One region of the Kribbella flavida DSM 17836 genome, then DNA from elsewhere that is predicted to be linked to it. Evidence: riboswitches for the same ligand, from Rfam matches in the RefSeq annotation. Region 1 holds a riboswitch; each other region holds the start of a gene.
What was found. Region 1 has a riboswitch for ZMP and ZTP ahead of KFLA_RS16505 (glycine hydroxymethyltransferase). Riboswitches for the same ligand answer to the same signal wherever they lie in the genome.
Positions count from the first base shown of each region.

Region 1 (7,477 bases):
GGTCGAGTTCCACCCGTCCTGGCACTGGCTGATGGACAAGGCGGTCGGCTTCGGCCTGCAGGCCGCGCCCTGGACGAGCGACCGCCCGGCGCCGCACCTGGCCCGCGCGGCCGGCTTCTACGTGTGGTCCCAGGTCGAGCCGGGTCACGCCTGCCCGGTCTCCATGACGTACGCCGCGGTGCCCGCCCTGCGCACCTCCGACCGCCTCGCCGCCGAATGGATCCCCCGCCTCGCCGCCCCCGAGTACGACGTCCGCCGGCTGCCGGTCGCGGACAAGGCCGGCGTGCTCGCGGGCATGGGCATGACCGAGAAGCAGGGGGGCTCCGACGTCCGGTCCAACCTGACCACCGCGACCCCGTCCCGCCGCGGCTCCGAGGCCGCCGGGGCGCCGTCGGGCGTCGGCGCAGCGACCCCCACCGGTGCCGACGACGAGTACCTGCTGACCGGGCACAAGTGGTTCTGCTCGGCGCCGCAGGCCGACGTCTTCCTCGTCCTGGCGCAGGCGCCGGAGGGACTGAGCTGCTTCGTCGTCCCCCGAGTTCTTGCCGACGGCAACCGGAACGCATTCGCCCTGCAGCGGCTGAAGGACAAGCTGGGCAACCGCTCCAACGCGTCCAGCGAGGTCGAGTTCCACGGCACCGTCGGCTACCGGCTCGGCGACGAGGGCACCGGGGTCCGGACGATCATCGAGATGGTCGCCGCCACTCGGCTGGACTGCGTGCTCGGCTCGGCCGCTCTCATGCGCCGCGCCCTGGTCGAGGCGACCTGGCACACGTCGTACCGCAGCGCGTTCGGTGGGCTGCTGCGCAACAAGCCGGCGATGCGGAACGTGCTCGCCGACCTGGCCCTGGAGAGCGAGGCGGCAACCGCTCTCGGGATGCGTCTCGCCGCCGCCGTCGACGCCGCCGAGGCCGGCGACGAGCAGGCGAAGGCGTTCCGGCGGATCGCGCTGCCGCTGGCCAAGTTCTGGGTCTGCAAGCGCACGCCGGCGATGGTGGCCGAGGCGCTGGAGTGCCTCGGCGGCAACGGCTACGTCGAGGAGTCGGGCCTGCCGCTGCTGTTCCGGGAGTCCCCGCTCAACTCGATCTGGGAAGGGTCGGGAACCGTGAACGCGCTCGACGTGCTGCGCGCGCTGCGGCGCCCGGAGTCGTTGCAGGCCTGGCTGCTGGAGGTCGGCGCGGCCCAGGGTGCGGACCCGCGCCTCGATGCCGCGGTGACCGACGTACTGGAAGCGCTCTCCGACGTTTCCGAGGCCGAAGCGGGCGCTCGCCGGCTCGCCGCGCGGATGGCCGCCTGCCTGCAGGCCTCACTGCTCGTCCGGTACTCACCGCCCGACGTGGCGGACGCCTTCGTGGCCTCCCGGCTGGCCGGCGACTGGGGCGGCGTGTTCGGCACGCTGCCGCGGACCACTCCGTTCGGTGGCATCGTCGACCGCGTCCTCTGATCGGACCGGTACGCGCTAGGGTTACCGCGTCGCGACTGGCGCGTGAGGTGGAGAACCACCGGGGAGCGAGAAGACGCGGGCACCGTGCGCCTGGGTGCCCAGCGACCGAGTGCAACCGCAGGAGAGACAACGATGACTCAACCCTTCGACGCCACTGCCGCGTCGGCCGCCTACCGCAACGCGCTCGAGGTGATCGGCGCGGTGGAACCCACCATCGCCGGCGCGATCCGCGCCGAGCTGGATGACCAGCGCTCCTCCCTCAAGCTGATCGCGAGCGAGAACTACGCCTCCCCCGCCACCTTGCTGACGATGGGCAACTGGCTCTCGGACAAGTACGCCGAGGGCACCGTCGGCCACCGGTTCTACGCCGGCTGCCAGAACGTCGACACCGTCGAGCAGGCCGCCGCGGACCACGCGAAAGCGCTCTTCGACGCTCCGCACGCCTACGTCCAGCCGCACTCCGGCATCGACGCCAACCTGGTCGCGTTCTGGGCGATCCTGGCCAACCGGATCGAGTCCCCGGCCCTGGCGCAGGCGAGCGCCAAGCACGTCAACGACCTGTCCGACGAGGACTGGACCACGCTGCGCAAGGCGCTCGGCGACCAGAAGATGCTGGGCATGTCGCTGGACGCCGGCGGCCACCTGACGCACGGCTTCCGGCCGAACATCTCCGGCAAGATGTTCCACCAGAGCTCCTACGGCACCGACCCGGAGACCGGGCTGCTGGACTACGACAAGGTCGCCGCGACGGCCCGGGAGTTCAAGCCGCTGATCCTGATCGCCGGCTACTCGGCGTACCCGCGCAAGATCGACTTCGCCAAGATGCGCGAGATCGCCGACGAGGTCGGCGCCACCCTGATGGTCGACATGGCGCATTTCGCCGGGCTGGTCGCCGGCAAGGTGTTCACCGGCGACTTCGACCCGGTGCCGCACGCGCACGTCACCACCACCACCACGCACAAGTCGCTGCGCGGCCCGCGCGGCGGCATGGTGCTGTGCCAGCCCGAGTACGCCGACGCGGTGGACCGGGGTTGCCCGATGGTGCTCGGTGGTCCGCTCAGCCAGGTGATGGCGGCCAAGGCCGTCGCGCTGGCCGAGGCCCGCCGGCCGGAGTTCCAGACCTACGCCCAGGCCGTCGCCGACAACGCGGTCGCGCTCGCCGAGGGCCTGATGAAGCGCGGCGTGAAGCTGGTCACCGACGGCACCGAGAACCACCTGGTGCTGCTGGACGTCTCGTCGTACGGCATCACCGGCCGGCAGGCCGAGTCGGCGCTGCTCGACGCAGGCATCGTCACCAACCGCAACGCCGTACCGCGTGACCCGAACGGCGCCTGGTACACCTCGGGCGTGCGGATCGGTACGCCGGCGCTCACCACGCGCGGCTTCGGCGTGGACGAGTTCGACCGGGTCGCCGAGCTGATGGTCGACGTGCTGTCCAGCGTCACCCCGACCACCACGTCGGCCGGCGCGGCGTCCAAGGCCAAGTACGTGCTGGCGGACGGCGTCGCCGACAAGACCCGCGCGGCCTCGGCCGAGCTGCTCGACAAGCACCCGCTCTACCCGGGCCTCGACCTGAACTGACAGCCCCGCCCGGAGAACCGGCGCCCACTCCTCATTCAGGAGCGGGCGCCGGTTGCTTCTTCCGGCGATCGAGTCGCCCCGGTCCGCCCTGTTCGGGGGGCCGCCTCATCCGTGCGGCCGACCACAGCATCAGGGCAGCGAAGAACGCGCCGATGAGCCCGCAGGCAGCCGCGATCCCGGCCAGCGACACCAGAGCGCCGAAGCCGGTCATCGCCACCGGCATCAGGGCCTCGTCCGACAAGCTCACGATGCTGCTCGTCCGCCCCAGGTAGCCCGGGTCGACGGTCCGCTGGAAGACCGCCGACAGCTGCGCCGAGGCAAGCCCCGCGGTGAAGCCGATCACGCCCATCGCCACGAACACGCCGGCCCGCGGCACCAGTCCGATCGCCGCACATCCGGCGGCCTGGAAGATCAACGCGAGCAGACCGGTCCGGGCCGGGTTCGACGGCTTCCAGCGCATCGCAAGGACCGCGCCGGCCGCCGCCAGCAGGCCCGAGCACGCCTGGAAGAGCCCGAGTGAACCGGCACCCCACCCTGCCCACGAGGTCCGCTGCACCAGCCCGACTGCCAGGACCGGACCGACGCACAGATTGAGCCCGGAGAGCGCGATCACCAGGGTCCGCGCCGGCAGATCTCGGCGCAGATAAGCGAAGCCCGCTCGCAGATCCGCCCGGACCGACGCTCCCCCGGACGACACCTGTGGCAGGCGCGGGCGCACGATCCAGACCAGCGCGATGGCGATCACCGCGAACGACGCCGCGTTCACGAGCATCACGGCCGCCAGCCCGCCGTGGGCGACCAGCAGACCACCCAGTGGGGCGCCGACGAAGACCGCCAGCCGGTTCGCCAGTTGCGTCCCGGCGGCGAGCTTCACCAGGTCGTCACCGCGCACCATGCGCCGCGGCATCGTTCCGGCCGCCGGCGTGTAGATCGCGTCGACCACACCGAAAACCGCCGCGACCGTGAGCAACAACGGAACCGACACCCCGGCCAGGCCGACGACGGCTGCCGCGACCGCGAGCACGAGGATCCGCCCGAGATTGGCCAGGATCATCGTCCGGCGCGCGTCGAGCCGATCGGCCAGCGCGCCGCCCCACAACAGCACCAGCGCCCGCGGCAGCGCGCCGATGCCCATCACCAGCCCCACCCCGGCGGGTGTCGTGACCTGCGCGGCGCTCCACGCCAGCCCGACGTACCAGGCGACGTCGCCGGCCTGCGAAACCCCGGCCGAAAGAATCCAGCCCTGCACCCGTCTGTCCCGGGCCAGAGGCGGAAAAACCACCTCCGGCGCGGTCGCGGTCATGGCCGGGCCGGGACGGCGTGGGCGAAGACGAAAACAGGCTCCGCCCCCGCGCCGTCGGACGGCGCATCGGCGTACTCCTGGACCAGGGCGCGGATCCGCTCGCCGAGCTCCTCCAGGCGTTCGGGGGTGAGTGTGACCCAACTCTCGGACGAGAACGCGGCCCGGATCCAGCTCTCGTCGTACTCCGGCCGCAACCCGAACCACTGCCGCACTTTGGTCGCGTGATGAGCCAGATTCGCCTCCTCGGCCGTCTCCGCGACCAGTTCGCCGGCCGGATCACCACCGGCGTCCGCGAACGACCACGTGTACGACGCCTTGGCGCTGCGCCACCACCGCTCCCGCCGGGTCCGGGCCAGCTCCGGCGCTTCCTCGATGACGCCTGCCGCGGCCAGCACTTTCAGGTGGTGACTGACGTTCCCGACCAGTTCGCCGGTCGCCTCGGCCAGGCGCGACGCGGTGGCCGGGCCGTTGACGCCGAGCAGGTCGATCAGCCGGCGACGCAGCGGATGGTGAATGGCGGCGATCACGGAGGCATCGGCGGTTCGGCGGTTGGCAGGACTCATATCCAGCATGCTAATTACCACAAGAGCTCTTGTGCAAGGGATCTTGTGAAGTGATTTTTGAGCGTGAATCAAAGTCGAGCCGAGCGCTAGACATGTCTGCATGGTGAGATTGCATCTCGCGATGCAGGATTGGGAGTTGATTTGTCAGCCGCCTGCGCTGATCGTTGTGGGCATGCTCGCTGCCCTGACCACCCACCTCGTAGGTCGCATTCACGTCGACCTCGGGCGGATGCGCAGCGCCATCTGTTGTCCTTCGACGTTCTGACAGCCACCCCGCCGGGCCGGTCACGGCCCCCTGATCACCTGATCACCGCTGGGTGCGCACCGCGCAGACCGGATCGAACCGACGACGCTTCGAGCCCCCATCGCGGCCGCACCTGTCTGTAGAGACAAGGACACGCCCCCAGATGACTGGCGTCACCTCCGCACCCCGTAAGCCGGCCCGCCCCCGCAAAGGCAAGGGCGAAGGACAGTGGGCGCTCGGCTACCGCGAGCCGTTGAACAAGAACGAGGAGAACAAGAAGAACGACGACGGCCTGAACGTCCGGGCCCGGATCGAGAACGTCTACGCGCACCGGGGCTTCGACTCGATCGACCCCGCCGACCTGCGCGGCCGGTTCCGCTGGTGGGGTCTCTACACCCAGCGCAAGCCCGGCATCGACGGCGGCCGGACCGCGACGCTGGAGCCGGAGGAGCTGGACGACAAGTACTTCATGCTCCGGGTCCGGATCGAGGGCGGCCAGCTCAGCACCGAGCAGCTGCGGGTGATCGCCGAGGTGTCCAGCACCTACGCGCGCGACACCGCCGACATCACCGACCGGCAGAACATCCAGCTGCACTGGATCCGGGTCGAGGACGTGCCGGCCATCTGGCAGAAGCTGGAGGCGGTCGGTCTCTACACCACCGAGGCCTGCGGCGACGTGCCCCGGGTGATCATCTCCAGCCCGGTGGCCGGCATCGCCGCCGACGAGATCATCGACCCGACGCCGGCGGTCGAGCAGATCGTCGAGAAGTACATCGGCAGCACCGAGTTCTCCAACCTGCCGCGCAAGTTCAAGACCGCGATGACCGGCCACCCGTCGCACGACGTGGTGCCGGAGGTGAACGACGTCTCCTTCGTCGGCGTGGTGCACCCCGAGCACGGACCGGGCTTCGACCTGTGGGTCGGCGGCGGCCTGTCCACCACCCCGATGCTGGCCCAGCGGGTCGGCGCGTGGATCCCGCTCGAGGAGGTGCACCTGGCCTGGAAGGGCGTGGTCAGCATCTTCCGCGACTACGGGTACCGCCGGCTGCGCAACCGCGCCCGGCTGAAGTACCTGGTCGCCGACTGGGGCATGGACAAGTTCCGCCAGGTGCTGGAGGACGAGTACCTGCACCGCAAGCTGATCGACGGCCCGGCGCCCGAAGTGCCCGCCGTCCAGGGTGACCACGTGGGCGTGCACCGGCAGAAGGACGGCCGGTACTACGTGGGCGTCGCGCCGGTGGTCGGCCGGGTGTCCGGCGCGCTGCTGGCGAAGGTGGCCGACGTGGTCGCCGCGCACGGCTCGGACCGGATCCGGACCACCGTGCAGCAGAAGCTGATCGTGCTCGACGTCGAGGAGTCGAAGGTCGAGTCGCTGGTCGAGCAGCTCGGCGCACTCGGCTTCCAGGCTCGGCCGTCGGCGTGGCGGCGCAACACGATGGCCTGCACCGGGATCGAGTTCTGCAAGCTGGCGATCGTCGAGACCAAGGCCCGCGCGGCCCAGCTGATCGACGAGCTGGAGGAGCGCATCCCCGACCTCGACGTACCGATCACCGTGAACGTGAACGGGTGCCCGAACTCGTGCGCCCGGATCCAGGTCGCCGACATCGGCCTCAAGGGCCAGCTCGTCCTCGGGGCCGACGGCACGCAGGTGCCCGGCTACCAGGTCCACCTCGGCGGCGGCCTCGGCCTGGACGCCGGCTTCGGCCGCAAGCTGCGCGGCCACAAGGTCACCGCGGAGGGACTCACCGACTACATCGAGCGCGTCACCCAAAACTACCTGAAGGAACGGTCCGACGGCGAGCGCTTCGCCCAGTGGGTCGTCCGTGCGGACGAGGAGGCACTGCAGTGAGCGAGCGGGCTGCACCTCTGTACTGCCCCTACTGCGGGGACGAGGACCTCCGTCCGTCGGAGGAAGGGCACGGCGCCTGGGAGTGCCGGCCGTGCGCACGGGTGTTCCAGCTGAAGATGATCGGACTGCGGGTGAGGGTGGAATGAGTACTGACTTGAAGACGCTCGCCGAGGAGGCGAACGAGCAACTCGCCGGCGCGTCGGCGCTGGAGGTGCTGGCCTGGGCCCGCGAGACCTTCGGCGACGAGCTCGTGGTGACCGCCTCGATGGCCGACGGCGCTCTCCCTCACCTGGCGGCACAGGCGGCGCCCGGGGTCGACGTGCTGTTCCTGGACACCGGCTACCACTTCGCCGAGACGATCGGCACCCGGGACGCGGTCGCCGCGACGCTGCCGATCAACCTGATCAACGCGACGCCGAAGCAGACCGTCGCCGAGCAGGACGCGGAGTACGGCAAGGACCTGTTCGCCCGCGACCCGGACACGTGCTGCGCG
Region 1 is NC_013729.1:3,567,071-3,574,547, reverse strand. It holds gene KFLA_RS16510 (acyl-CoA dehydrogenase family protein) at 1-1,444, shown strand, start outside; ZMP/ZTP riboswitch at 1,466-1,547, shown strand; gene KFLA_RS16505 (glycine hydroxymethyltransferase) at 1,577-3,025, shown strand; gene KFLA_RS16500 (MFS transporter) at 3,057-4,328, opposite strand; gene KFLA_RS16495 (ArsR/SmtB family transcription factor) at 4,325-4,891, opposite strand; gene KFLA_RS16490 (nitrite/sulfite reductase) at 5,299-6,984, shown strand; gene KFLA_RS16485 (phosphoadenylyl-sulfate reductase) at 7,127-7,477, shown strand, end outside.

Region 2 (7,477 bases), 1.4 Mb from region 1:
CGGTCGGCATCCGACCGACCGGGAACTGGCCGAACTGGTCGCCGAACTGTGCGAGCGCCACCCTGACTTCCGCGAGCAGTGGGAGCTGCACACGGTGCGCCGCAAGAGATTCGGCGTGAAACGGTTCGATCATCCGGACGTCGGCAAGCTCGAGCTCGACTACGAGACGCTCTACCACCCGGACGACGACGAGCAACTGCTGATCGTGTACTCGGCGAAACCGGGATCGCCGGCCGAGGCGAAGCTGCAACGGCTCGCCGGCGTCAAGGACAGTTCACCTGGTGTCGCTCCAGTCCGCTGACCCCTGACCGTTCGCCGACGGCGACAGCTCCTTGGTCAGGGGCTTTGGTGTCCTCCCGCCCCCGCGCTGCGGGGCGATCTCGTCCGGCCACGGGTGCGGACGAGTGCGACGCTTGGCCGGGCGGTGGTCCGACAGGCCCGAATCGACGTTGACGTAGGAGATGCCGGCCAGGCCGGCGCATGCGACGACGGCTATTACCAGGAAGTCGACGAGCCAGGCCAGAGATCCTGCGCCGGTACCGGCGGGGACGTACAGGAGCCCGTTCTCCAAGACCAGGAACTGCTGGGCGGCTTGGTGCCCGATCAAGGGTTCCGCGCGCTCCTGGGCGAACTCCAGCTGGGTCTTCTGTGCCCCGCTGGAAGTCCGGATCGGTCAGCGACCGGCCCAGCCCTGGCAATCTCACAGCCACCCCGCTGAGGCTGCTCAGACCACGGGCAGGCCTGCAGCCAGAGGAGGTTCCGTCTGGAGATCAGAGCCGGTCCGGTCGACCCAAAGATCCAAATGGGTCCGGTCGTCGGTGTCCAGATGCAGCCGCGGACCGCCACCCGCGTCCGGAGCCAGGAAGGCGGGGTTGTCTGGATCGGGTGAATAGTGCAGCGCCTGGCCCCAGAACTGCGCTGCCCGGCCGATGTCCGACACGTTCAGCACGACGGCACCCAGAGAACTCCCCATCGACATTCTCCTGACTCGCGTCACCCCACGCCGGATCCGGATGATCGACCGGGGCGCTCGACTCCACCATGCCACGCCACGCTCGACATCAGGCCGGACGCTTGCGGGTGTCGATCAACTGCGCACGACGAGGCACAAGGCCTGCTCGAACCGAGCCGGGCCGCCGACAGGCGAAGCCGGACGCGCAAGCATTTGTTCGTCGGATTGAAAGGCTCGGACGAGACCTCAGCGGTGAGTAGAGTCCGGCCATGAGGATCTGGGGCTTGTTACTGCTCGGGTGTCTTTTCGTGGCCGTCGGCACCTATCTGGCTGTCCAGGGCAAGGTCGCGCAGGGGGCGATCGGGGTGATCTTCGGATCGATCGGGCTTCTTGCGGCCGCCGTCGGTCTCGTCCGGTCGAACCGCCGGGACCGGGCTGGTCGCTGACCGGTCCGCGGCTCCGCAGCTTTCAGCAGCGGGGCTGGGCGCTACTCCGGCGCAGGTCAGGCTCGCCTGGGTCCTGCCAGGGAGGAGACCGAAGATGAGCGTCTTCCGCCCGCGGCAAGGTTGAAACCGATCAGAGCTTCGAGCTTCGATCTGCACCGTGCGCGGGCGGCTGATGCCGGACGTCCGCCCAGTGCCGGACCAGCGTGGAGTGTTGGGCTCCGTTGGAGGAGACGCAGCCGTCGACGGCTGTGTCGTAGCGCTGGTCTGCGCCGTGTCGATTCGTGACTGTGCCTCCGGCTTCCCTGACGAGGATGCAGATGGCGGCGACGTCATGGGCCCCGGTGCTGTCGTAGAGATCTGCGTCCCAGGTACCTTCTGCGACCTTGCAGCCGGAGAAGACCGTCGGCCAGGGGAATCGGTGCGCGGTGGTTCGGAAGGTGGGCGAGACGAAAGTCTCCAGCAAGGTGTCGGCATCGAGGCCGGCCGGGGTGGGCATGGCGCCGGCGCCGACCAGAGTGAGCGGTTCGGTACGGCCGTCGCGGGTCGAGACGTGAATCGCGGTTCCGTTCCGGAAAGCGCCACCGCCGGTCGTTGCCCAGTACAGGTCGCGGGTCGACGGGTTCGAGAGCACACCGAGAACCGGTCGGCCGGCGACGACGAGCGCGATCGAGGTCATGAAGACCGGGACTCCGAGGATGAACTGCTGAGTGCCGTCGATCGGATCGATCACCCAGGTGCGACCGTTGCCGCCCGCGGCGGAGTGACTGGCTTCTTCGCCGAGCACGCTGTCCCCGGGAAAGCGATCGACGACGTGTTCGATGAACGATCGGTTGATCTCCAGGTCCGCCGACGTGACGACCGTGCCATCGCGCTTGGTGTCGATTCGGTACGCCTGCTCCGCGGTGCGCAGAATCTCCCGGACGGAGCGGCTGACGAAATCGAACGCGAACTGCAGCTCCGCTGCGTAGCTCACTGCGGTCATGAGGGCAGCCGATCGAGAGGGGCGGCCGAGGCCGCCGTACGGCCTGTCAGCGCGGTGGGCGATTCCACGAGGAAGTCGAAGAGCGAGTCCGCCGCGCCGACCAGCGCACCGTCGGCATCCAGAGCAGCCGGCTCGATCGGCGGCAGCGCGGGTCGGTGTGCGCTCATCGAACCACGCCGAGCCTGCTCGACAACGATCTGCGGAGAACTGGCCAGCAGGTCGGCGGCATGGCAGGCGAGCACGACCAGATCGGGATCGTGAACGTTGATCAAGGCCCCGATCCCCCGCCCGAGCAGTGCCGACACCTGGTCGACGGCCGACCTTGCCTCTTGGTCGCCACGGGTCGAGTCGGCCAGGACTTTGCGGGCGACCGTCGCGACCGTACGAGCGGTGTACGGCCGTCCCGCCGCGCGGGCCAGCGCCGGCTGATCCACGTCGAGTTCCCAGCATCCCCAGCCGCCGCACCGGCACGGTTGCTCGCTCCGGCCCAAGGGCAGGTGACCGAATTCACCCGCGAAGCCCCGCCGTCCGCGGACCGGATGGCCGTCCAGGACCAGGGCCCCGCCCAGCCCGACAGCGGCATGCAGGTAGAGAACCGTGGCGAAGCCGCGTCCGCGCCCGCGGCTGGACTCGGCCAGCGCTGACAAGTGGGCGACGTTGTCCATCCGCACCGGCAGGCCGGGCGGTAGATCGAGCTGTGCGACAACGTCGGTGTCGTCCCAGCCGAGATTCGGCGCAGAGACCAAGGTCATGGAGAGCTGGTCGACGAGTCCGTGGACAGCGATTCCCACGCCGACGCATGGTTGTGGGGTCGACCGCAGTCGCTCGCGAAGCATGTCTCTCGCCAGGCCGAGCACATGGTCGACATCGTGATTCTGCAGTGCAGTGCTTTCGACAGCGCTCAGGCGCCCACCCAGACCGACGGTGGCCAGCCGCACGCACGTCACCCCGATTTCCACCGCGATCACTGCCGGTCCGGTGGCAGCCGGCGTCAGCCGGGTGCTGGGGCGACCCCTTCGTCGCGTCAGTTCGGTCTCCGACACCGTGATCAGGCCGAGGTCCTGCAGATCCGCTGCCAACGCCGCAGCTGTCGCCCTGGTACAGGTGAGCTCACGAGCAAGCTGTGCGCGGGTCAGGTCAGCTTCTGCTGTGTGGATGGCGCGGAGGGCTCGGGTCAGATTGGCCTGGCGAAGGTCCGTGGCAGTTGACGGCATCACCGAACCCATTATGCTCACGGCATGAACAAATTGCTAGTGGGAGCAGCGCAGTGACCATCGCCGTGCTGACCAGGGAGTACCCGCCGCACATCTATGGGGGCGGTGGGGTGCACGTGGACTTCCTGGTCCGTGAGCTGCGTCGCCTGCTCGACGTGGACGTGCACTGCATGGGCGAGCCCCGGGCGGGTGCGACCGCGCATTCCGAGGACGACCCGCGGCTACTCGGCGCGAACGCCGCCTTGCGGGTGCTGTCCACCGACCTGACCATGACCGCAGGAGTCGGCAACAGCGACCTGGTCCACTCCCACACCTGGTACGCGAACATGGCCGGCCACTGGGCCAAACTCCTCCACGACATCCCCCACGTGGTGACAGCACACTCGCTGGAACCCCGCCGACCGTGGAAAGCCGAGCAGCTCGGCGGCGGCTACCGCCTGTCCAGCTGGGCCGAAAGCACGGCATACGAAGCCGCCGACGCGGTGATCGCGGTCAGCAACGGGATGCGCGACGACGTGCTCGACTGCTACCCCACCGTCGACCCCGCCAAGGTCCACGTCATCTCCAACGGCATCGACGCCGACTTCTACCACCCCGACCCCGCCACCCACGTCCTGGACCGGCTCGGCGTCGACCTCAACCGCCCCTACGTCACCTTCGTCGGCCGCATCACCCGGCAAAAAGGCGTACCACACCTACTCCGCGCCGGCCTCCAACTAGACCCCTCGGTCCAACTGGTACTCCTGGCCGGCGCCGCCGACACACCCGAACTGAAAACCGAAACCGACGCCCTGATCGACGAGCTGAAGGCCGCCCGCGACGGCGTCTTCGTGGTCTCCGACATGCTGCCCCGCGAAGACGTCCGCCAAGTCCTCACCCACGCACTGGCCTTCTGCTGCCCCTCGATCTACGAACCACTCGGCATCGTCAACCTCGAAGCAATGGCCTGCCAAACCGCCGTCGTCGCCTCCGCGGTCGGCGGCATCCCCGAAGTCGTCCACGACGGCCTCACCGGCACCCTGGTCCGCTACGACCAAAACGACCCCGCCACCTTCGAAACCCAACTCGCCAACGGCATCAACGACCTCGTCGCCAACCCCGCCAAAGCCGCAGCGATGGGCAAGGCCGGCCGCGAACGCGCGGTCACGCAGTTCGGCTGGAAGGACGTAGCCGGACGCACGGTCGCCCTCTACAGGCAGCTCCTCACCAGCCGGTGAACCCTTCTAGGTGCCCGGGGGTCGGCTGGACCTACGGCATGCCGACGGGGTACCTCCGAGGACTCGCCGAGTACTGGCGAACCGGCTACGACTGGCGCAAGCACGAGGCAGCACTGAACCGCTGTCCCCAGTTCCTCGCCGGGATCCAGGGGCAGCGGGTGCACTTCCTGCACGTCCGGCCTCCCCCGAGCCCGAGGCCGCGCTGCTGATCCCTGGCTGGCAAAGCTCGTTCGTGGAATTCCGGCAGCTGATCGCGCCGCTGACCGGCGGACGCCTTTCAGCTGGTGATCATCACCACCGAGCACGTCGCGGGCGTCCACCTGATCGACCCGATCACGACTCCCGGCCGGGACGACGATCCGGACGTTCTTCCGGCTCGTGCGCTGATCGGCGACGAGCGGCCGGGCGTCGTACGCCGGGGAAGGTGGGCGCCCCGGTGAGATCGAGCAGTGGCACCGCGGATTCGTAGGCTGGTCGGACACGACTGGCGAGGGTGGGTCACCACCGGGGAGTGAAGCCGGGACATCGACCGCCTGGGTGGCCTCATCGCGATGATGAGGAGCCCCCATGTCCGTACGCCACCGCATTCTGCACCTGTCCGACACCCAGGTCGGCCGCGACGGTCGCGACGAGGACGGCGTCGATGCGGTCGCTGCCCTGGAGCGCATGCTGCACGATGCGCGGCACCTGCCCGACCTCGACCTGGTGGTGGTCAGCGGAGACATCGCCGACGACGGCTCCGTCGAGGGTTGCGTGGCGGTGCGGGACCGGGTCGCAGCTTTCGCGGCAGCGCGCGGCATTCCGCACGTCTACTGCACCGGCAACCACGACGACCGGTCCACGTTCGCTACGGCCTTGGGATCCGGCCACCTCGGCCCGGACGGGACCGACCTGGGCCGACTGATGGAATCCGGCGGTCCGGAACGGGTCGCAGTCAGCGAGGTGAACGGAGTCCGGATCGTCACCCTCGACAGTCTGGTCCCCGGTGCTGCGCACGGCGCTCTCAGCGACCGCCAGCTTCAATGGCTGGCAAACCTTCTCGAGACACCGGCATCATCCGGCACGGTCATCGTGGTCCACCACCCACCGGTCTACCTCGAGTCGTCCGTACTGATGGGGACCGTGGGCCTCCGCGACTCCGACCGGCTGGCCTCGGTCCTGGCCGGTCGTGACGTTCGCGCCGTCCTGTGCGGGCACTTCCACCTCCAGCTCGCGGCGACGTTGGCCGGCGTACCGGTCTGGGTCACGCCGGGCGTGGTGACGCGGATCGACCTGACCACCCCTCCGCAGCTCGAACGGGCGGTCAAGGGAGCAAGCGCGACGGTGGTCGACCTCGGCGGGCCGTTCTCCCCCACCTTCCACGTCCTGCACGCCCGGGATCGAGCGGTCGGCGAGCAGGTCTACCTGATGGACGCGCTGTCAGGACGCGACGTCGACCACGAGGACTGACCGCGGTGCCGGCGGCGGTGGATACGCTCCCGCCGGTCAGAGCGGCGGCATCGGAGACGACCACGGCTGGTCGTCCGGAAGGATGCCCAGTTGTTGCAGGAGTCCGAGGTCGTCGGTTGCCGTCCAGTGCTCGACGAGGCGATGTTCGGAGTCGAAGCGCATCAGGTCCATGCCGGGGTAGACGACGCGTCGGCCGGTCGCGGGAACGTCCAGGAAGGTGTTGACATGCCTGCCGGTCATCGTGACGTGCACGGCGACCAGATCTCCTTCGGCCACCAGGGCATGGATTTCGTGGTGCAGCTCGGCGAAGGCGTGGCGGAACATCTCGACGGTGTGCTTGTAGGGCGCCGGCCCGCGATCCGGCAGGCCGGGAGGCAACGACCCCTGCGCCCTGAGCTCGGGGGACGCGATCTCGTCCATGACGTCGAGCCGCCCCGCAGTGAAGACCTCTTCGAAGAACCGGCGGGCCGTCGCCTTGTTGCGTTCGATGTCCATGGCCTCCATCCTCCACCAGAGCTCAGCTGTCGCTGAAGGCGATTCTCAGTGCGAGCTTTCCGACGTAGTGATCGCGGAGGGTGTGGTGGGCGTCCCTGATCCGGTCCAACGTGAAGGTGCGGGCGATGTGGGGTTCGAAGGTGCTCGTTGCGATGATTTCGTTCAGTCGCTCCAGGCCGGACCGCGTACGATCGCCGTCGAACGAGGAGGTCGCCGCAGCGGGTGATGTTCTGGGCGTAGGCGTCACGCCGTTCGGCCAGGCGATGCGCCCGGAGCGTTTGACGGCGTTCAGAGAGCGCTCGGCCGTCTCGCCGCCTGCTGTGACCAGGGCGCCGTCGAGTCCGTCCGGGGCGAACCCGGACGCCGCCGCCAGGACGTCGTCCTTGCGACCGTCGATGACCGCGTCCGCGCCCAGACGCTTGGCCAGCTCGACGCCGTCATCACCGGACGCCACGGCGAGCACCCGCAGTCTGCGGTGACGCGCCAACTGCACCGCCATGTGGCCGACGCCCCCGCTGGCGCCGAAGACCATCAGCGTCTCGTGCGCCTTCAGGCCGAGCACATCGAGCCCGCTCAGGGCGGTCGACGCATCCCAGGCCATGACGCCGGCTTGTTCCGTCGACAAGCGATCGGGAACGTGCGCCACGTACTCCGCCTCGACGACGCCGTACTCCGCGTACAAACCACCCCGCGTCGCAGGCATCGTCGCCGCGTAGACGCGG
Region 2 is NC_013729.1:2,128,197-2,135,673, reverse strand. It holds gene KFLA_RS10090 (helix-turn-helix transcriptional regulator) at 1-301, shown strand, start outside; gene KFLA_RS10085 (hypothetical protein) at 275-607, opposite strand; gene KFLA_RS10080 (VOC family protein) at 725-949, opposite strand; gene KFLA_RS37870 (hypothetical protein) at 1,222-1,398, shown strand; gene KFLA_RS35430 (inositol monophosphatase family protein) at 1,529-2,380, opposite strand; gene KFLA_RS36550 (ROK family protein) at 2,377-3,594, opposite strand; gene glgA (glycogen synthase) at 3,648-4,811, shown strand; gene KFLA_RS38245 (epoxide hydrolase N-terminal domain-containing protein) at 4,808-5,020, shown strand; gene KFLA_RS38240 (hypothetical protein) at 5,096-5,251, shown strand; ZMP/ZTP riboswitch at 5,282-5,357, shown strand; gene KFLA_RS10060 (metallophosphoesterase family protein) at 5,379-6,260, shown strand; gene KFLA_RS10055 (ester cyclase) at 6,297-6,755, opposite strand; gene KFLA_RS10050 (quinone oxidoreductase family protein) at 6,778-7,477, opposite strand, start outside.
Region 2: it holds a riboswitch for ZMP and ZTP, as region 1 does, so the genes downstream of both, KFLA_RS10060 (metallophosphoesterase family protein) here and KFLA_RS16505 (glycine hydroxymethyltransferase) in region 1, are expected to answer to the same signal.

Region 3 (7,477 bases), 1.7 Mb from region 1:
GTACTTCTCGTGCTGGGCCTGCTCCAGCGACGCTTCGTGCGAGGGATACACCGCGCAGGTGTAGGTCATCGACGGGCCGAGGATCAGCTCGTAGAACCGGTTCGAGACGTCGTAGTGGTGGTGGATCGCGGCCTTGTCGCGGGTGCGGGAGTGACGCAAACCCTCGAACGTACGCCGCCACTTCGGCAGGTGCTCCTGGGGCGGCGGCGGGGGCGGCTTGAGGTGGCTCCAGCCGAGGCCGCGGACGATACGCAGGGCTTCCGCGGGCGTCGGGCGCTTGAAGTGCAGGTGGTTCAGCATCGTCCGCATCAGCTCGTACGGGTTGCCGGGGTGCATGCCCTCGATCTCCAGGTCGCCCTGCACGTAGGCCCGGACCATGCCGAGGTCGCCCGGCGCGGTCAGCACGTACGACAGGCCGCGCTCGGTCGCCAGGTGCATGTGGATCGGGGAGTCCTCGGGGCCGGCCGCGCTGCCGTCGTAGGCGGTGAACCGGAACGGGAGCCCGTCCGGCGTCACGGCGGTCAGTGCCTGAGCAATGGAGATCTGCGTCGCCAAGGTCGCCGTCATCGGCGCGTCACCGCCTTCTCGTAGAGCCCGGTGAGCCGGGCGTCGGGGTCGTAGCGTTTTTTCACCTCGGTCAGCGCCGGGACGTTGTAGAGCCGGTCGAAGGTGTCCCGGTCGTAGTACGCGTCGGAGTACAGCGACTTGTGGCCACCGAAGTCGGCGACCGCGGCCTCGATCCGGCGGTTCACGTCGCCGTCGGCCGCGCCGGCAGCGATCGGCACCGTGCCCCAAAAACCGACGTTCACGTACGTCGTGCCCGGGGCGAGCGGGTAGAGCGGCCAGGGCTCGTCGCCGCGCAGCCGCAGCGGGCACAACCAGACCGGCCGCATGCCGACCTCCGCGTCGAACCAGCGCAGGAACCCCGCCAGCTGTGCGGCGGGGATCTCCACGTCCTGGACGACGCGTTCCCGGTCGGGCAGGCCGCGACGCCGATTGATGCGCGCGGCAACTTGGTGGCGGTTCTCCAGGCCGATGATCTTGTGGTAGACGTCGCTGCGCCGCCACCGGCTCGGCCACAGCCGGCGGACCCACCGGTTCTGCGCGCCGAAGGCCGCCGAGCACCAGAACCAGTCGGTGTCCCAGCGCCACAGGTAGTCGTGGGCGGTGAGGAAGTCCGTAGGGCGCTGCTGGATCGACCGGTAGTAGATCTGCTGGCCGGTGTAGTCGCTGGTCTGTACGGCGGCGTCGCTGTTGCGGCCGAGCGTCAGGTACGCCTCGGTGGGGCTGAACGCGACCCCGTCGACGAAGTGCACCGGCTCGCCGGCGTATGTGCCGGTGGCAACGATCTCGTCGATCGCGGGGGCCAGCTCCTCCAGACCGAGCCGCACGTGCCGCAGCGCGACGTACGGCGAGATCCGGTCGAGCTCGATCCGCAGCCGGGTGGCGTAGCCCAGGGTGCCGTAGGAGTTCGGGAAGGTCCGGAACAGGTCGGCGTGCTCGCCGGCCGGGCGGGCGGTGACGATCTCGCCGGCGCCGGTGAGGATGTCGAGCTCCAGCACGGACTCGTGCGGCAGCCCCGCGCGGAACGAGGACGACTCGATGCCGAGGCCGGTGACCGCGCCGCCGAGGGTGATCGTCTTGAGCTGCGGGACGACCATCGGGACCAGCCCGTACGGCAGGGTGGCCGCGACCAGGTCCTCGTAGGTGCACATGCCCTGGACGTCGGCGGTCCGGGCGTCCGGGTCGACGGCGACGACGCCGGTCAGCCCGGAGACGTCGAGGCCGGGCGTCTCGACCGCGGCCCGGGGCCGGAAGAGGTTGGAGCTGCGCTTGGCCAGCCGGACCGGTGCACCGGGAGGAATGCGCTGGTAGGACGCCCGGAGTCGTCCGACCGCCCGATCGTGTTCCACACCTGAGGCAAAACCCGATGTCGAAGGCACCCGGTCAGACTACGACGGAGCCCGGGCGGATGGGTGGAAATTTTTCTGCGACTGGATGTCGAGACGGTGCCGGCGGCTCCGACGTCGCCGGGGACACGAGGAGGAACCGATGATCGATCTGGGACCGGCCGGACGGGCGCTGGTTGCGGTGGTGCAGCGCATCCCGCAGGAGGCGCTCGGCGGGCCGACGCCGTGCGCGGAGTACGACGTGCGGCAGTTGATCGCGCACGTGGACGACGGCGCGCGGGGGTTCGCGGGCGCGGCCGGGGGCGACGGCAGCGGTGAACCGCTGGACTTCGCGGCGGCCGGATGGCGGGAGACGCTCGCGGTGCGAGTGGAGCGGCTGTCCACGGCCTGGGCACGTCCGGCCGCGTGGGAGGGCACGTCGGATCTCGCCGGGCTCGGGCTGAGCCGAGCGGAGTGGGGCAAGATCGCCCTCACCGAGCTCGTCGTGCACGGGTGGGACCTGGCGCAGGCGACCGGGCAGGACCTCGAGCTCCCGGCGGAGACGACCCAGGCCTGCTACGACCATGTCGCCGAGTTCCTCCGGCAGCCGCCCGTACCGGAGTTGTGGGGTACGCCGGTGCGGGTGCCGGAGGACGCCAGTTTGCTGGACCGCCTGGTCGGCATCACCGGCCGATCGCCTGCCGGTGCAGGGATGACGACCGAACGGTCGCCTACTGTCGGCGGTGCCGAGTAGGTTCTGGGCATGGCTGATTCGGTGATCACGTGGCTGCCGTGGAAGGACCCCGGCAGCTTCCTTGGCGGGCTGCCCGAGCGGATCGAGGCGTCGTTCTACGCGGGGGGTGAGCTGCCGCCGGACCTTGACCAGGTCGAGTTCTACGTGCCCAGCTACATGGGCAGCTCCCGGGTCGTCGAGATGGTCCGGGAGATGCCGGCGCTGAAGGTCGTGCAGACCCAGACGGCCGGCTACGAGAACGTCCTGCCGCACTTGTCGCGGGACGTGACGCTCTGCAACGCGCGCGGCGTGCACGACGCGTCGACGGCCGAGCTGGCGGTCGGGCTGATCCTCGCGACCTACCGCCGGATCCCGACCGCGGTCACCAACCAGCAGGCCGGGATCTGGCCGGACGATCCCGGCATCGACGACTCGCTCGCGGACCGGACCGTACTGATCCTCGGCTACGGCTCGATCGGGGAGGCGCTGGAGCGGCGGCTGGCCGGGTTCGAGTGCGACGTGATCCGGGTGGCGCGACGGGCCCGGGACGGTGTCGCGCCGATCACCGAGCTGCCGTCACTGCTGCCGCGTGCCGACGTCGTCGTCCTGCTGACCCCGGCGACGGAAGAGACGAAGGGCCTGGTGAACGCCGAGTTCCTGGGCCGGATGAAGGACGGCGCCCTGCTGGTCAACGTGGCCCGCGGCGTCGTCGTGGACACGGCCGCGCTGGTCACCGAGCTGGGCACGGGCAGGATCCGGGCCGCGCTCGACGTGACCGACCCCGAGCCGTTGCCCGCCGGTCACCCGCTCTGGTCGGCGCCGAACGTGCTGATCAACCCGCACCGCGGCGGTGCCTCGACGGCGTTCGCGCCGCGGGTCGCCCGGCTGGTCCGGGCCCAGCTGGAGCGGTACGTCACCGGCGAACCCCTGATCAACGTGGTGGCAGGGCCGCCACGCTAGACACACCTGGAGGACGACGATGTCCGAGGCCGTACTGCTGATCGGAACCAAGAAGGGACTCTGGATCGGGCGCAGCGACGCCGGGCGGGAGCACTGGACGCTCGACGGGCCGCACTTCGAGATGCAGGGGGTCTACTCGGTCGGGGTGGACACGCGCGGGGACCGCCCGCGCCTGTTCGCCGGCGGCACCAGCGAGCACTGGGGCCCGGCCGTGTTCCACTCCGACGATCTCGGCCGGAGCTGGGACGAGCCGCCGGAGGGTTCGATCGGCTTCCCGGCCGACGCCGGCGCCTCGCTCGAGCGGGTCTGGCAGATCCAGCCCGCGCCGGCCGACCAGCCCGGAGTCGTGTACGCCGGTGCGCAGCCCTCGTCGCTGTGGCGGTCGACCGACGGCGGGGTGACGTTCGAGCTGGTCCGCGGCCTGTGGGACCACCCGCACCGCAAGGACTGGGGTGAGGGGTTCGGTGGTCAGGCGATCCACACCGTGCTGCCGCACCCGACCGACCCCGACCGGATGAGCGTGGCGATGTCGACCGGCGGGGTCTACCAGACCGAGGACGGCGGCCGGACCTGGCGCCCGGCCAACCACGGGATCAAGGCGTACTTCCTGCCCGATCCCGACCCGGAGTTCGGCCAGTGCGTGCACAAGCTGGCCGCGCACCCGGACGCGCCGGACCGGCTGTACGCGCAGAACCACCACGGCGTCTACCGCTCCGACGACGGCGGCGCGATCTGGAAGTCGATCGCGGACGGCCTGCCCTCGGACTTCGGCTTCCCGATCGTGGTGCACCCGCACGAGCCGGACACGGTCTACGTCTTCCCATTGATCGCTGACGGCAACCGGATCCCGACCGACGCGCAGTGCCGGGTCTTCCGGTCCCGCGACGCCGGGGCGACCTGGGAGCCGCTGACGAAGGGGCTGCCGGACGTGCCGTCGTACGCGCCGGTCCTGCGGGACGCGTTGTGCGTGGACGCTGGATCGCCGGCCGGGGTGTACGTCGGGACGCGGGACGGCTGCGTCTACGCGAGTGCGGACGCGGGCGACACCTGGACCGAGGTCGCGCGGCACCTGCCCGACGTCCTGACCATCCGCGCGGCAGTGCTGAGCTAGAGGTGGCGACGTGACGATCCAGGTGAAGCTGCCGACGGTGTTGCGTCCGTTCGCCGACGGGAGAGAGCGGGTCGAGGTCGAGCCGTCGGCGGACGCGACGGTCGGGTCGGTGTTCGCGACGCTGGAGCGGCAGCATCCGGCGTTGCGGCGGCGACTGACCGACGACCAGGGGACGTTGCGGCGGCACGTCAACGTCTTCCTGGGCGACGACAACATCCGCGACCTGGACGGCCTGGACACCAAGCTGCCCGACGGCGCCGAACTGCTCGTCCTGCCGAGCGTTGCGGGCGGCTGAGCCGCCCGCGGCCGAGCACGTCGGCCAGGCTTCAGTGATGGAAGAGGCGGACGCCGGTCTGCGTGGCGGTGATGCCGTGCGCGGCGCAGGCGGCGACCACCTCCGGCGTACGGAGCGATCCACCTGGCTCGGCCAGGGTCCGTACGCCGTGCCGCGCCGCCTCGTCGATGTTGTCGGCGAACGGGATGGCCCCGTCGGAGACCATCGCGACGTCGGTGAGGCCGGCCAGCCACGGCGTACGGTCGGCGGGGCAGAGGCGGTCGACAGCCGCGAGGTGTGCCGCCTGCCGGGCCGACAGCGGAAGGCCGGGATCCGGTACGACGGACGGGTGACGACGCAGCCACCAGGTGTCGGCCTTGGCGCCGGCGAGCCGGGTGCAGTCGATGCGGGACTGCTGGCCTGCCCCGATGCCGATCGTCATCCCGTCCCGCACCAGCGCGATCGAGTTCGACTGCGTGTAGCGCAGCACGATCAGCCCGAGCAACAAGTCCCGGGCGGCGGCGTCGGGCAATGCAGGGTCGAGCAGGTCGCGGGTGAGCGGCAGATCGTCGCGGTGCTGGGTGAGCCGAAGACCGTAGACGTCGCGGACCTCCTCAGCAGGCGGTTCGTACGCCGGGTCCACCGCCAGCACCAGGAAGCCGCCGCGCTTCTTCGCCGAGAGCGTGCCGACCACGCTCTCGTCGTACCCGGGCGCGATCACCCCGTCGCAACTCAGCCGGCGCAACAGTTCCGCCAGTTCGGGATCGACCGGGTGCGAGACGGCGCCGAAGTCCCCGTACGACGACTTCGGGTCCGCGTCGCGCGCCCGGGCGTAGGCACTGGCGACGGGACCGAGCCGGTCGACGCCGAAGGTGGCTCGCTGGACCTCGTCGAGCGGCCCGGCGAGCGCCGCACCCGCGGGGGAGACGTGCTTGAACGACGTCGCCGCCGGGCGAGCGAAGGTGGTGCTCGCGGTCCGGACGAGCTGCCAGGCGTTCAGCGCGTCGAGGAGATTGATGTACGACGGCGCGCCGTGCAGCACCGTGATCGGCGAGCCGTCGAGCGGGGTGACGGTGGCGGGCTGGTGCGGGTTCATGCCGTGGCGCAGGTGCATCGGGGCCTCCGGGAACGTCGGAGGCGCCCAGGCGGACGACGCCTAACAGGTCCGGCAGCCGCTCCCCGGTGGTACTCCACCTTCGCCAGTCGCGGCGGCCACAGCCTAGCGCCGCCGGGGCCGGTCCCGGTGCCCCGAGCGACCAAGGGGCCGGGCAGGAATACAGTCGGAGCATGGTGACGAACAGCACTCCGGACATCAAGCCCCGCAGCCGTACGGTGACCGACGGGCTCGAGGCAACCGCTTCGCGGGGCATGCTCCGCGCCGTCGGGATGGGCGACGACGACTGGGCCAAGCCGCAGATCGGCGTCGCGTCGAGCTGGAACGAGATCACCCCGTGCAACCTGTCGCTCGACCGGCTCGCGAAGGCGGTCAAGGACGGCGTGCACGCGGCGAGCGGCTACCCGCTGGAGTTCGGCACGATCAGTGTCTCCGACGGCATCTCGATGGGCCACGTCGGCATGCACTACTCGCTGGTCAGCCGGGAGATCATCGCCGACTCGGTGGAGACCGTGATGGAGGCCGAGCGGCTCGACGGCTCGGTGCTGCTGGCCGGCTGCGACAAGTCCCTGCCCGGCATGCTGATGGCCGCCGCGCGCCTCGACCTGGCCAGCGTCTTCCTGTACGCCGGGTCGATCATGCCCGGCCGGCTCGGCGACAAGGACGTCACGGTGATCGACGCCTTCGAGGCGGTCGGCGCCTGCGTGCGCGGCCTGATCACCCGCGAGCAGGTCGACGCCGTCGAGCGCGCGATCTGCCCCGGCGAGGGCGCCTGCGGCGGCATGTACACCGCGAACACGATGGCCGCCTCGGCGGAGGCGCTCGGCATGTCCCTGCCGGGTTCCGCGGCGCCGCCCGCTGTCGACCGGCGCCGCGACGGCTACGCCCGCCGGTCCGGCGAGGCCGTCGTCGGCCTGCTGCGCAACGGCATCACCGCCCGGCAAATCCTCACCAAGGAAGCCTTCGAGAACGCGATCGCCGTCGTGATGGCGCTCGGCGGCTCCACCAACGCGGTCCTGCACCTGCTGGCGATCGCCCGGGAGGCCGAGGTCGACCTGAGCCTGGCCGACTTCAACCGGATCGGCGACAAGGTGCCGCACCTGGGCGACCTCAAGCCGTTCGGGCAGTACGTGATGACCGACGTCGACCGGGTCGGCGGCATCCCGGTGGTGATGCGCGCGCTGCTGGACGCCGGCCTGCTGCACGGCGACTGCCTGACCGTGACCGGCAAGACGATGGCCGAGAACCTCGCCGACATCGCGCCGCCGGACGTCGACGGCGTGATCATCCGGGCGCTGGACCGGCCGATCCACGGCACCGGCGGCATCACCATCCTGCACGGCTCGCTGGCGCCGGAGGGCGCGGTGGTGAAGAGCGCCGGCTTCGACTCCGACGT
Region 3 is NC_013729.1:5,267,192-5,274,668, reverse strand. It holds gene KFLA_RS24270 (class I SAM-dependent methyltransferase) at 1-567, opposite strand, end outside; gene KFLA_RS24265 (FAD-binding oxidoreductase) at 564-1,913, opposite strand; gene KFLA_RS24260 (TIGR03086 family metal-binding protein) at 2,053-2,643, shown strand; gene KFLA_RS24255 (2-hydroxyacid dehydrogenase) at 2,653-3,582, shown strand; gene KFLA_RS24250 (WD40/YVTN/BNR-like repeat-containing protein) at 3,602-4,693, shown strand; gene KFLA_RS24245 (ubiquitin-like small modifier protein 1) at 4,704-4,988, shown strand; gene KFLA_RS24240 (5-aminoimidazole-4-carboxamide ribonucleotide formyltransferase) at 5,020-6,081, opposite strand; ZMP/ZTP riboswitch at 6,100-6,184, opposite strand; gene ilvD (dihydroxy-acid dehydratase) at 6,255-7,477, shown strand, end outside.
Region 3: it holds a riboswitch for ZMP and ZTP, as region 1 does, so the genes downstream of both, KFLA_RS24240 (5-aminoimidazole-4-carboxamide ribonucleotide formyltransferase) here and KFLA_RS16505 (glycine hydroxymethyltransferase) in region 1, are expected to answer to the same signal.